DNA from 2 places in the Streptomyces syringium genome. Region 2 is predicted to be linked to the other one. Evidence: predicted binding sites of a transcription regulator. Region 2 holds the regulator's gene; the other holds the start of a gene.
What was found. Region 2 encodes HspR, which represses chaperone genes until heat shock. Its sites were predicted from a motif close to TTGAGNNNNNNNNNCTCAA; they were not measured.
Positions count from the first base shown of each region.

Region 1: a site for HspR is predicted at 1,654-1,672, ahead of lon (endopeptidase La). Genes of this name have one in related genera too.

Region 1 is NZ_JAGIOH010000001.1:5,189,203-5,195,144, forward strand. Features, by position in the region: gene JO379_RS23270 (NAD(P)-dependent oxidoreductase) at 1-457, opposite strand, end outside; gene JO379_RS23275 (GlxA family transcriptional regulator) at 579-1,568, shown strand; gene lon (endopeptidase La) at 1,695-4,115, shown strand; gene JO379_RS23285 (pentapeptide repeat-containing protein) at 4,220-5,050, opposite strand; gene JO379_RS23290 (nuclear transport factor 2 family protein) at 5,131-5,574, opposite strand; gene JO379_RS23295 (PadR family transcriptional regulator) at 5,689-5,942, shown strand, end outside.
Region 2 is NZ_JAGIOH010000001.1:3,729,918-3,735,859, forward strand. Features, by position in the region: gene clpB (ATP-dependent chaperone ClpB) at 1-656, opposite strand, end outside; gene JO379_RS33705 (hypothetical protein) at 1,177-1,554, shown strand; gene JO379_RS16440 (Uma2 family endonuclease) at 1,626-2,216, shown strand; gene JO379_RS16445 (pyridoxamine 5'-phosphate oxidase family protein) at 2,240-2,644, shown strand; gene JO379_RS16450 (heat shock protein transcriptional repressor HspR) at 2,741-3,205, opposite strand; gene dnaJ (molecular chaperone DnaJ) at 3,207-4,388, opposite strand; gene grpE (nucleotide exchange factor GrpE) at 4,440-5,123, opposite strand; gene dnaK (molecular chaperone DnaK) at 5,120-5,942, opposite strand, start outside.

The DNA of each region.
Region 1 (5,942 bases), 1.5 Mb from region 2:
GGGGGTCGCCCAGGCTCGCCAGCGTCGTCCGGTGCGCGGCGAACGCGGTCGGCGAGCCGCTGTAGAGCAGCATGAACTCCGCGCTCCCGATGCCCGGCGGGGTCGTCATGATCGCCCCGTCGAGGTAGCCGGCACCGTGCTCCGCCGCCCACGCGGCCCCGGCCCGGGCCTGCTCGGGCGTGCCGGAGGTGAGGTTGACGAGGGTGCGGCCCGCGAGGTCGTGCGCGACGGGGCCGAGGACGGCGTGGACGTCGTCGTAGGTCGTCACGCAGATCACGACGAGCTCGCTCGCGGTGACCGCGTCGCGCACCGACTCCGCGCGGACGGCTCCCCGTGCGACGAGGGCGTCGGCCCTGGCGGCCGAGCGGTTCCAGACGGTGGTCGGGTGACCGGCCTTCAGAAAGGCGTCGGCCAGCGCCGTGCCCATCGAACCCAGGCCGAGAACGGTCACACTCATGCTGTTTCTCCCCGTGTGTCGCAGAAGTCGATCAAGTGAGACCACGCTCGCACCGCCCGCCGGGCCCGGACAGTGGCAGAACTGACGGCTGTCGAAAAATTCCTGCCATACGCTGCCGGGCATGAGCGCTGGTTCCGTGGCCGTGGCCGTGATCGACGACGATGTCCCCTTCTGGGACCTGTACGAACTGGGGGTCGTCTGCACGGTCTTCGGCATCCCGCACCACGACCTGGCCGACCCCTGGTACGACCTGCGGCTCTGCTCGGCCGGAGGGGACTCGGCGCAGGCCGCGACCGGCGGGGGCGGCTTCGCGCTGCGCACCCCGCACGGGCTGGACGCGCTGGCCGGCGCGGACACCGTGATCGTCCCCTCGGTGCCGGAGGCCTGCGTCGACGGCGGCCGCGAGCTCCCCCCGGAACTCCTCACCGCGCTGCGCCGGGCCGCCGACGGCGGCGCCCGCATGGTGTCCCTGTGCGCCGGCGCCTTCGCGCTCGCCGCCGCCGGGATCCTCGACGGCCGCCGCGCCACCGCCCACTGGCTGCACACCGAGGAACTGGCGCGCCGGTACCCGAAGGTCGACGTCGACGACTCGGTTCTCTATGTGGACGACGGCGACGTCCTCACCAGCGCCGGGGTCACCGCCGGGCTCGACCTGTGCCTGCACCTGGTCCGCCGCGACCTCGGCGCGCACGTCGCCAACCAGCTGGCCCGCCGTCTGGTCGTCCCCGCGCACCGGCCCGGCGGCCAGGCGCAGTACGTCGACCTCTCCGTCCCCGCCGCCGACGACGAGGGCCTCGCGGCCGTGCTCCAGTGGGCCACCGCGCACCTGGACCGGCCGCTGACCGTCGACGACCTGGCCCGGCGCGCCGGGATGAGCCCCCGGACCTTCTTCCGCCGCCTCCAGGCCGCCACCGGCACCACCCCACTGCAATGGCTGCTCACCCAGCGGCTCGCCCGCGCCCAGTCGCTGCTGGAGTCGACCGGGCTGCCGGTCGAGCGGATCAGCGAGCTGAGCGGGCTGGGCACCGGGGCCAATCTGCGCCGCCACTTCACCCTGCACTTCGGCGTCACGCCGACGGACTACCGGCGGGCCTTCCCGGCGTCGGCGTGAGCCTCTCCTGGGAGCTTCCGCAGATGATCGCTCAGAGCGAACAGAAACCCAGGACGCCCGGGGAACACCATCGGCATCAGAAGCATTGAGTCGGTATAACTCAACTTGCCTGCCGAAGGGGAGATCATGGCTTCGACGTCCACACCGCTCACCCTGCCCGTGCTGCCGCTCGACGACGAGGTGGTGCTGCCCGGCATGGTGGTGCCGCTCGATCTGACCGATACCGAGGTACGGGCCGCGGTGGAGGCCGCCCAGGCCGCCGCCACCGGCGACAACAAGCCGCGGGTGCTGCTTGTGCCCCGCGTCGAGGGGACGTACGCGGGCGTCGGCACGCTCGGCACCGTCGAGCAGGTCGGCCGGCTCTCCGACGGCGACCCCGGCGCGCTCATCCGCGGTGTCCGCCGCGTCCGCGTCGGAGCCGGCACGACCGGGCCCGGGGCCGCCCTGTGGATCGAAGGCACCCAGATCGAGGAGATCACCCCCGACCCGCTGCCCGGCGCGGTCACCGAGCTGATGAAGGAGTACAAGGCGCTGGCCACCAGCTGGCTCCGCAAGCGCGGCGCCTGGCAGGTCGTGGACCGCGTCCAGCAGATCGACGACGTCGCCCAGCTCGCCGACAACTCCGGCTACTCCCCCTTCCTCACCGTCGCCCAGCGCGTCGAGCTGCTGGAGACCGCCGACCCGGTGGCCCGGCTGAAGCTCGCCGTCGGCTGGCTCAGCGACCACCTCGCCGAGCAGGACGTCGCCGAGTCCATCGCCAAGGACGTCCAGGAGGGCGTCGACAAGCAGCAGCGCGAGTTCCTGCTCCGCCGCCAGCTGGACGCCGTCCGCAAGGAGCTGGCCGAGCTCAACGGCGACCCGGAGAACGAGTCCGACGACTACCGCGACCGCGTCGAGGCCGCCGACCTGCCTACGACGGTCCGCGAGGCGGCCCTCAAGGAGGTCGACAAGCTGGAGCGCGCCTCCGACCAGAGCCCCGAGGGCAGCTGGATCCGCACCTGGCTCGACACGGTGCTCGAACTCCCCTGGAACGAGCGCACGGAAGACGCCTACGACATCGCCGGCGCCAAGGCCGTGCTCGACGCCGACCACGCGGGCCTCGCGGACGTGAAGGAGCGGATCACCGAATACCTGGCGGTGCGCAAGCGGCGCGCCGACCGGGGACTCGGCGTGGTCGGCGGGCGGCGCGGGGGCGCGGTGCTCGCGCTCGTCGGCCCGCCGGGTGTCGGAAAGACCTCCCTCGGAGAATCGGTCGCCCGGGCCATGGGCCGCAAGTTCGTGCGCGTCGCCCTCGGCGGCGTACGCGACGAGGCGGAGATCCGCGGCCACCGCCGCACCTACGTGGGCGCGCTGCCCGGCCGGATCGTGCGGGCGGTCAAGGAGGCCGGTTCGATGAACCCGGTCGTGCTGCTCGACGAGATCGACAAGGTCGGCTCCGACTACCGCGGCGACCCGGCGGCGGCCCTCCTGGAGGTCCTGGACCCGGCACAGAACCACACCTTCCGGGACCACTACCTGGAGGTCGAGCTGGACCTGTCGGACGTGGTGTTCCTGGCGACGGCGAACGTCCTGGAGGCGATCCCCGAGGCGCTGCTCGACCGCATGGAACTGGTCCGGCTGGACGGCTACACCGAGGACGAGAAGGTCACCATCGCCCGTGACCACCTGCTGCCCCGGCAGCTGGAGCGCGCGGGCCTGGAGCCCGGCGAGGTCGTGCTGGCGGACGACGCCCTGCGCAAGCTCGCGGGCGAGTACACCCGTGAGGCGGGCGTGCGCACCCTGGAGCGCTCGGTCGCCCGGCTGCTGCGCAAGGTCGCGGCCCAGCACGAACTGGGCGAGCGGGAACTGCCGCTGACCCTGGGCGCGGACGATCTGCGCGCCCTGATCGGCCGCCCGCACCACACGCCCGAGTCCGCCCAGGACCCGGCCGAACGCCGCACGTCCGTACCCGGCGTGGCGACGGGCCTCGCGGTGACCGGCGCGGGCGGCGACGTGCTGTTCGTGGAGGCGTCCCTGGCCGACCCGGAAACGGGCGCGGCGGGCCTGACCCTGACCGGTCAGCTGGGCGACGTGATGAAGGAGTCCGCGCAGATCGCCCTGTCCTTCCTCCGCTCCCACGGCGCCGAACTGGAACTGCCCGTCGGTGACTTCAAGGAGCGCGGCGTCCACCTCCACGTCCCCGCGGGCGCGGTCCCCAAGGACGGCCCGAGCGCGGGCATCACGATGACGACGGCCCTGGCCTCCCTGCTCTCCGGCCGCCGGGTCCGCCCGGACGTCGCCATGACGGGCGAGGTCTCACTGACGGGCCGCGTGCTGCCCATCGGCGGCGTCAAGCAGAAGCTGCTGGCCGCGCACCGGGCGGGGGTGACCACGGTGATCATCCCGAAGCGGAACGAGGCCGACCTGGACGACGTCCCGGCGGAGGTCCTCGCCAAGCTCGACGTCCACCCGGTCTCGGACGTCCGCCAGGTCCTGGACCTGGCCCTCGAGCCGGCGACGGCGGCGACGTCGTTGAACCGGACGCCGGAGGTCGTGGCCGCGGCGTAGGGGTGGTGAGGGTGTGGCCCGGCTCCTCGGGGGATGGAGCCGGGCCACACCCCAAACGCGGCCGGAGCTTCCCTGATCCGACCGGGTATCCGACCGGGCGGCGCCTACCAGTGCGCCGGACGGTTCAGCGCCGGCGGCAGCTTCGTCGTGGGGGAGCCCTTGGCCGCGTTGAGCTGGGCCTGGGTGAGGAAGAGGCTGTCGGTCAGGTCCGCGCCGGACAGGTCGGCGTCGCGGAAGTCCGCGCCGATCAGGTCCGCCGACCGCAGGTCGGCCTTCTTGAGGTCGGCCGCGATGAGGTAGGCGCCCCGGAGCGTGGCACCGCGGAGGTTGGCGCCGCCCAGCCGGGCACCGATGAGGTCGGCCCCCCGGTGGTTCTTCTTACGGCCGGGGACGCCGGCCCGTACGAGTTCGCTGGTGCGCAGCAGCAGGGTGTTCACGCCGTGCCGGACCTCCGCCACGTCCACCGCCACCAGCTCCTCCGCGCTGCCGCGCGTGAGGCGGTCGGTGTCGTCCAGGGCGCGGCGGAGGTCGCCGTGCAGGGAGCGGGCGGCCGGCATCGACAGGGCCTCCGTCAGGTACCACAGCAGCTCGTGGAGCTGCCGCATGACGGGGAAGACGTCGAACATCTGCCGGGCCGATTCAGGGGCCTCCCGCCAGTTCCGGCCGAGGAAGGTGACCTGGGAGACCTTCTGGCCCGCGCCGAAGCAGTCGAAGACGGTGCAGCCGGAGAAGCCCCGCTCGCGGAGCCGCGTGTGGATGCCGCAGGTGAAGTCCTTCTTGAGGTTCGAGCACGGCTTGCCCGCGTCCTTGTTCACCGCGAAGTCCGCCGAGGCCGCGAAGGGCAGCGCGACGCAGCACAGCCCGAAGCAGCTTCCGCAGTCCGCCTGCAGATCGGCGCGGTCCGGGGCGGGGGAGGGGGCGTCCTGCTTCGGCAAGGTCTCTGATCTCCACTGGCGACACGAGCACGGCGACTTTCCGCCACGCTCTGGGTACGGCCCCCATTCTCCCTCAGGCCCTAGCCCTCCGCCGAAGCGGCGGCCGGGGCCGGGACCAGACCGTCCGCCACCAGGCCCGCGAACACCGCCCGCCCCAGCGCCTGCACCGCGGACTGCGGGCGGACCATCACGGTGAATTCCTTGATCCGGCCCTCCTCGTCGAACTGCAGCATGTCGATGCCGTGGATCTGCTTCCCGTCCACCGTGGCCCGGAAGAGCAGGATCTCCGACGCGGCCTCGTCGCCGTCCGTGCTGGTCTCCGCCGCGCCCTCGAAGCGGCCGACGTAGCGGAAGTCCTCGAACGTGCGCAGCAGAACGCCGAGCAGGCCCAGCACCATGGGCCGGCCCTCGAACGGGGTGAACTTCACCGGGCTGTAGAAGCGGACATCCTCGGTGAACAGCCCCTCCATCCCGGCGAGATCACGCTTCTCCACGGCGGTACGGAAACGTTCGGCGATCCGCATGACTGCTCCTTCTCCCAGGCAGGGATACCTCAGGGATACTCAAGAATCTGACTAGTCACTTTCTTGAATAGATATCCTGCGGTCCCGGAGCGCGCAGGGGAAGGGGTCGAACCGATGGCTTTGCGACATGCCGTGCTGGCGGCGCTGCTGGACGGCGAGCACAGCGGATACCAGCTGGCCAAGGCCTTCGACGTCGGCGTCGCGAACTTCTGGCACGCGCTGCCCCAGCAGCTCTACGCCGAGCTGACCAAGCTGGAGAAGGAAGGGCTGGTCACGGGCAGGGAGGTGGTCCAGGAGACCCGGCCCACCAAGCGGCTGTTCCGGGTCACCGACGCCGGCTCCGCCGAGCTGGAGCGGTTCGCCGCCGC
Region 2 (5,942 bases):
CCCTCCACGACGGCGGTCTTGCCGACGCCGGGCTCGCCGATGAGCACCGGGTTGTTCTTCGTCCGGCGCGAGAGCACCTGGACCACGCGGCGGATCTCCTGGTCCCGGCCGATGACCGGGTCGAGCTTGCCCTCGCGCGCGGCCGCCGTGAAGTCCGTACCGAACTTCTCCAGTGCCTTGTACGTGCCCTCCGGATCGGGAGTCGTCACTCGCTGTCCGCCCCTCGTGGTCTCGAACGCGTCCAGCAGCCTCTTGGCCGTGGCGCCCTGCTGTGCCAGCAGCTCACCGGTCCGGCCGCCCTTGGCGGCGAGCCCGATGAGCAGGTGTTCGGTGGAGATGTACGCGTCGCCCAGCTCGCGGGCGCGCTGCGATGCGTCCGCGATGACGGCCAGCAGCTCACGGTCGGGCTGCGGCGGCGACACGGTGGCCCCCTGCACGCTCGGCAGGGCGCCGAGCAGCCGCTCCGCCCCGGACCGCAACGCCGCGGCGTCGGCCTCGACGGCGACGAGCAGGTCCATGATGTTCTCGTTGGCCTCGCCCGCGAGCAGCGCGAGCAGCAGGTGCGCGGACGTCATGTCCGCGTGGCCGGCGGTCACGGCCCGCTCATGGGCGCGGCTGAGCGCCTCCTGGCTCCTGTTGGTCAGCTCGGCATCCACGACTCGGGCTCCTCCTTGGTGCGATGCTGTCGATCCTGCCTGAGGAAACGTGCAATAAGTTGAGCCTATTCCACTCAACCTTGATTGTGCCAGGCAGCCCGTCCGAAAAGGCCCGCCCGGTCGGCCCGGTCCGGGGCTTCCGCGTCCGGCACCGGTGATGCAGGATCTTGCTCAGGCGTTCCCCCCACCCCCTGCGCCACCACCGGACAGCAAGGACTCTTCCCATGCTCCGACCCCTGGGGGCGGCCCGCCCCTTCACCCGCGCGACCACCGGCGCGGTGTTACTGACACTCGCCACAACGGTGGGCCTGGGCCTGTCGCTACCGACGGCATCGGCATCCCCGGGCACCGGCCCGACCCCCTGCGCCCCGACGACGGCCCGGCCGACGCCGGTGCCGACGTCCGTGCCGACGGCGGGTCCGACGGCGGGTCCGACGACGGCACCGCGACCGACTCCGACGACCGTCCCGACGGCACCGGCGACTCCGCACCCGACGTTCATGCCTGTGTCGGCGACGACATGGCCGGACCCGACGGTGGGCCCGACGGCCGCCCCGACGGTGATACCCACCCCCGGCCCGACGGTGGCACCCACGGCCCGCCCGACGGCGGGCCCGACGCCCGTACCCACGACGGGCCCGACCGTGGCACCCACGACCCGCCCGACGCCGATACCGACCGCAGTGCCTACGGCCGTTCCCACGGCGGTACCGACGGCCGTACCGACGTGTCGACCGACGGGCAGCACCCCGGCCCCGAGCACCGTCCCGACGCCCGGGCCGACGGCGAAGCCCACGCCGGCCCCGACCCGGCCGCCCACCCCCGGACCGACCCCGAGCGGACCGACAGCGAGCCGACCCCCGGCGAACTGATGCCCGCCGCACACTCTTCCGAGTGAACCCTCGGTGGCCCGCCACCCGCCCACGCGGTGGCGGGCCACCCTGGCCTCGGACCGCAAGGGGGTGCAGCATGACGGCCACGGCACACGAGCCGACGCCCACGCAGGAAGAGCTCCTCCTGGAGAGCTTTCTGGCCCTGGAGACCCCTGAAGGCTTCAAAGCCGAGCTCATCGAGGGGGAGATCATCGTGTCACCGGCTCCGGATGGCGAACACGAGGATTGTCTGAGCACCGTCATCCGACAGGTGCTGCGGGAGTCGCGCGTCGACATGGACTGCTCGGGCAACAAGGGGCTGCTGATGCCCAGCGGGGGCAGGTGCCCCAAGAACCACGCCATCCCCGACGCCACCTTCGCTCCCCGCGCGCTGCGTCTGTTCCGGGGAGCCCCGTCCTGGATGCCCTGCGACGGGGTGGCCATGGTGGTGGAGGTGACCAGCACCAAGCCGGACGGCGACCGGATCGCCGAGCGCCACTGCTACGCCCGCGCCGGGATCCCGCTGTATCTCCTCGTCGACCGCGACCAGGAGACCGTCACCCTGCACAGTGACCCGTCGGCGACAGGCGGCGCGGACTACGCGCAGGCGCACTCCACCGCCTACGGCAAGCCGCTCGCCCTCCCCGGTCCGTTCGCCTTCGTCCTGGAGACGGCCGACTTCGCCTGAGGCCCACGAACTACGCTTCCCGCATGGCCCACGACCTCCGGAACCTCTCCCCCGCGTACCTCGACTTCTGGCGCGAGTACCACCTCTGCACGCTCACCACCCACCGCTCGGACGGCACCCCGCACGTCGTTCCGGTGGGCGTCACGTACGACCCCGAGGCCGGCGTGGCCCGGGTCATCACCCGCAAGAGCAGCACCAAGGTCGGCAACGTCCAGGCCTGCGGTCCCGACGGGGCGTACGTCGCCGTGTGCCAGCTGGACCGGGGGCGCTGGGCGACGCTGGAGGGACGCGCGGTGGTGCGGACCGAGCCCGAGGTCGTCGCCGACGCCGTCGCCCGCTACGCCGAGCGCTACGGCCGCACGCCGAGCCCGAACCCCGACCGCGTCGTCATCGAGATCACGGTCACCCGGGCCATGGGCCGGGCCTGACCCCCTCGGACACACCCGGATACGCGCGAGGGCCGACGGAACAGATCGTTCCGTCGGCCCTCGTACGCGTCCGCCCGGTGTCCCGGGCAGGTGTCGCTAGTCCGAGCCCGGCCGCCGCGGCCGCCAGACGACCAGCGCGCTGGTCTGCTGCACGTCCTGGTACGGGACCAGGTCACGGCGGTAGGAGGCGTGCACCGCGGCCTCGCGCTGCTGCATGGCCGTGGCCGCGCCCTCGACCATCGCCTGGAGCTCGGCGGCGCGCGCCTTGAGCGCCGCCACCTGGTTCTCCAGCTCGATGATGCGCTTGATGCCCGCCAGGTTGATGCCCTCGTCCTGGCTGAGCTGCTGCACCTGGCGCAGCAGCTCGATGTCGCGCGCCGAATAGCGTCGGCCGCGCCCGGCCGTGCGGTCCGGGGAGACCAGGCCGAGACGGTCGTACTGGCGCAGCGTCTGCGGGTGGAGGCCCGAGAGCTGAGCCGCGACGGAGATGACGTAGACCGGCGACTCGTCGGTCAGCTGATACGGCTGTGCTGGTTCGAAACGTCGTCGGCGGCCGTCCATCTCATGCTCCCTTCGCGGCCTGGAACAGCTCCGCCCGCGGGTCCTCGTCGGCCGTCGCGTCGCGGTAGGCCTCCAGGGCCTCCCGCGCCTTGTCGTCGAGGTCCTTGGGCACGGCGACCTCGACGGTGACCAGCAGGTCGCCGCGGGTGCCGTCCTTGCGCACCGCGCCCTTGCCACGGGCGCGCATCGTCCGGCCGTTGGGTGTGCCGGCCGGCAGCTTGAGGGTGACCGGAGGGCCCCCGAGGGTGGGAACCTTCACCTCGCCGCCGAGCGTCGCCTCCACGTAGGAGACCGGCACGGTGACGGTGAGGTTGTCGTCCTTGCGCCCGAAGACCGGGTGCGTGCCGACGTGCACCACGACGTACAGGTCTCCGTTGGGCCCGCCGCGCTCGCCCGGGGCGCCCTTGCCGCGCAGCCGGATCCGCTGCCCGTCGGAGACTCCCGAGGGGATGCGGACCTGCATGGTGCGGGAGGACTTGGCCCGCCCGCTGCCCTTGCACACGTCGCAGGGGTTCTCGGGGATCAGCCCGCGTCCCTTGCAGTCGGGGCAGGGGTCGGTCAGCGAGAAGCCGCCACCCGTGCCGTGGGAGACCTGTCCGGTGCCGACGCAGGTCGGGCAGACCCGCGGCGTGCCGTTCTTGTCGCCCGTGCCGGAGCACGCCTTGCAGGCGGCCGAGGAGGACATCCGCAGCGGGACCGTGGCCCCGTCCACCGCCTCGGTGAAGCTGAGCGTCACCTCGGACTCGATGTCCTGACCGCGCCGCGGCTGGGTCCGGGTGCCCGAACCACCGCGGTTGAAGAGGCCGCCGAAGACATCACCGAGACCACCGCCGCCGCCGAAGCCGCCGGCGCCCGCTCCGCCCTGGGCGCCCCCGAAGAGGTCGCCCAGGTCGAAGTTGAAGGAGCCGCCGCCCGCGCCGCCCGGGCCCGGGCGGTAGCCGCCGTTGCCGAACAGGGCGCGGGCCTCGTCGTACTCCTTGCGGCGCTTGGGGTCCGCGAGGACGTCGTTCGCCTCGGAGATCTCCTTGAAGCGGTCCTCCGCCTTGGCGTCGCCCTTGTTGGCGTCCGGGTGGTACTCGCGGGCGAGCTTCCGGTACGCCTTCTTGATCTCGGCCTCGGTGGCGTCCTTGGGCACGCCGAGGACCTTGTAGTAGTCCTTCTCGACGAAGTCCTTCGTGCTCATCCCCGGCGTCCCTCCTTCCGGTCCCCGCTGTCCGTCGTCACGTCAGGCACGTCAGCCCTTCTCAGGGCCACCGCTCTCCTCGGCCGTGTCCTCGTCGCCCTCGCCCTTCTGGGCGCCGGGCTGCGGCTCGGCCACGGCGACCCGCGCGGGGCGGATCGTCCGCTCGCCGATCCGATACCCCGGCTGCAGGATCTGCACGCACGTGGTCTCGGTGACGTCCGGCGCGTAGCTGTGCATCAAGGCCTCGTGCACCAGCGGGTCGAAGGGCTCGCCCTCCTTGCCGAACTGCTGCAGGCCCATCTTGGCGACGACCGTCTCCAGCGATTCGGCGACGGACTTGAAGCCGCCGACCAGCTCGCCGTGATCACGGGCGCGGCCGATGTCGTCGAGCGTGGGAAGGAGCTCGGACAGGAGGTTCGCGACCGCGATCTCCTTGACCGTGACCCGGTCCCGCTCCACCCGGCGACGGTAGTTCTGGTACTCGGCCTGGAGCCGCTGGAGGTCCGCGGTGCGCTCGGCGAGCGCGGAACGGGCCTGGTCCAGCTGCGCGGTCAGGGCCACGTCGGCGCCCTCCTGGGCGGCCTGCGCGTCCTGTCCTTCGGTCGGTGCGTCCCCAGCCGGGGCCTCCGGGCCCGCCTTGTCGGCGGACCCGGCGGCCTGCGCCGCATCATCGGGGGCTGCGGCGTCGGAGGGGACGTCGGGCTTCTCCTCGAAGCCCGGGGTCTCCTCCGTCACGCGGCACCGTCCTTCTTGGGCTTCTCGTCGTCCACGATCTCGGCGTCGACGACGTCGTCCTCGGGCTTGGCCTGGCCGGCGCCCTCGGCACCGGCGGCACCCTCGGCGCCGCCCGCGGCCTGGGCGTCGGCGTACATGGCCTGGCCGAGCTTCTGGCTGACCGCGGCGACCTTCTCGGTCGCGGTGCGGATCTCGGCCGTGTCCTCGCCCTTGAGCTTCTCCTTCAGCTCGCCGACGGCGGTCTCGACCTCGGTCTTGACCTCGCCCGGGACCTTCTCCTCGTTGTCCTTGAGGAACTTCTCGGTCTGGTAGACGAGCTGCTCGGCCTGGTTGCGGGTCTCGGCGGCCTCGCGGCGGCGGTGGTCCTCCTCCGCGTACTGCTCGGCCTCCTGGCGCATCCGGTCGACCTCGTCCTTGGCGAGCGAGGAGCCGCCGGTGACGGTCATCTTCTGCTCCTTGCCCGTGCCGAGGTCCTTCGCGGTCACGTGCATGATGCCGTTGGCGTCGATGTCGAAGGTGACCTCGATCTGCGGGACGCCACGCGGGGCCGGCGGCAGGCCGGTGAGCTCGAACATGCCGAGCTTCTTGTTGTACGCCGCGATCTCGCGCTCGCCCTGGTAGACCTGGATCTGCACGGACGGCTGGTTGTCCTCGGCCGTCGTGAAGATCTCGGAGCGCTTGGTCGGGATCGTGGTGTTGCGCTCGATGAGCTTCGTCATGATGCCGCCCTTGGTCTCGATACCAAGCGACAGCGGGGTGACGTCGAGCAGCAGGACGTCCTTGACCTCGCCCTTGAGGACACCGGCCTGGAGGGCCGCG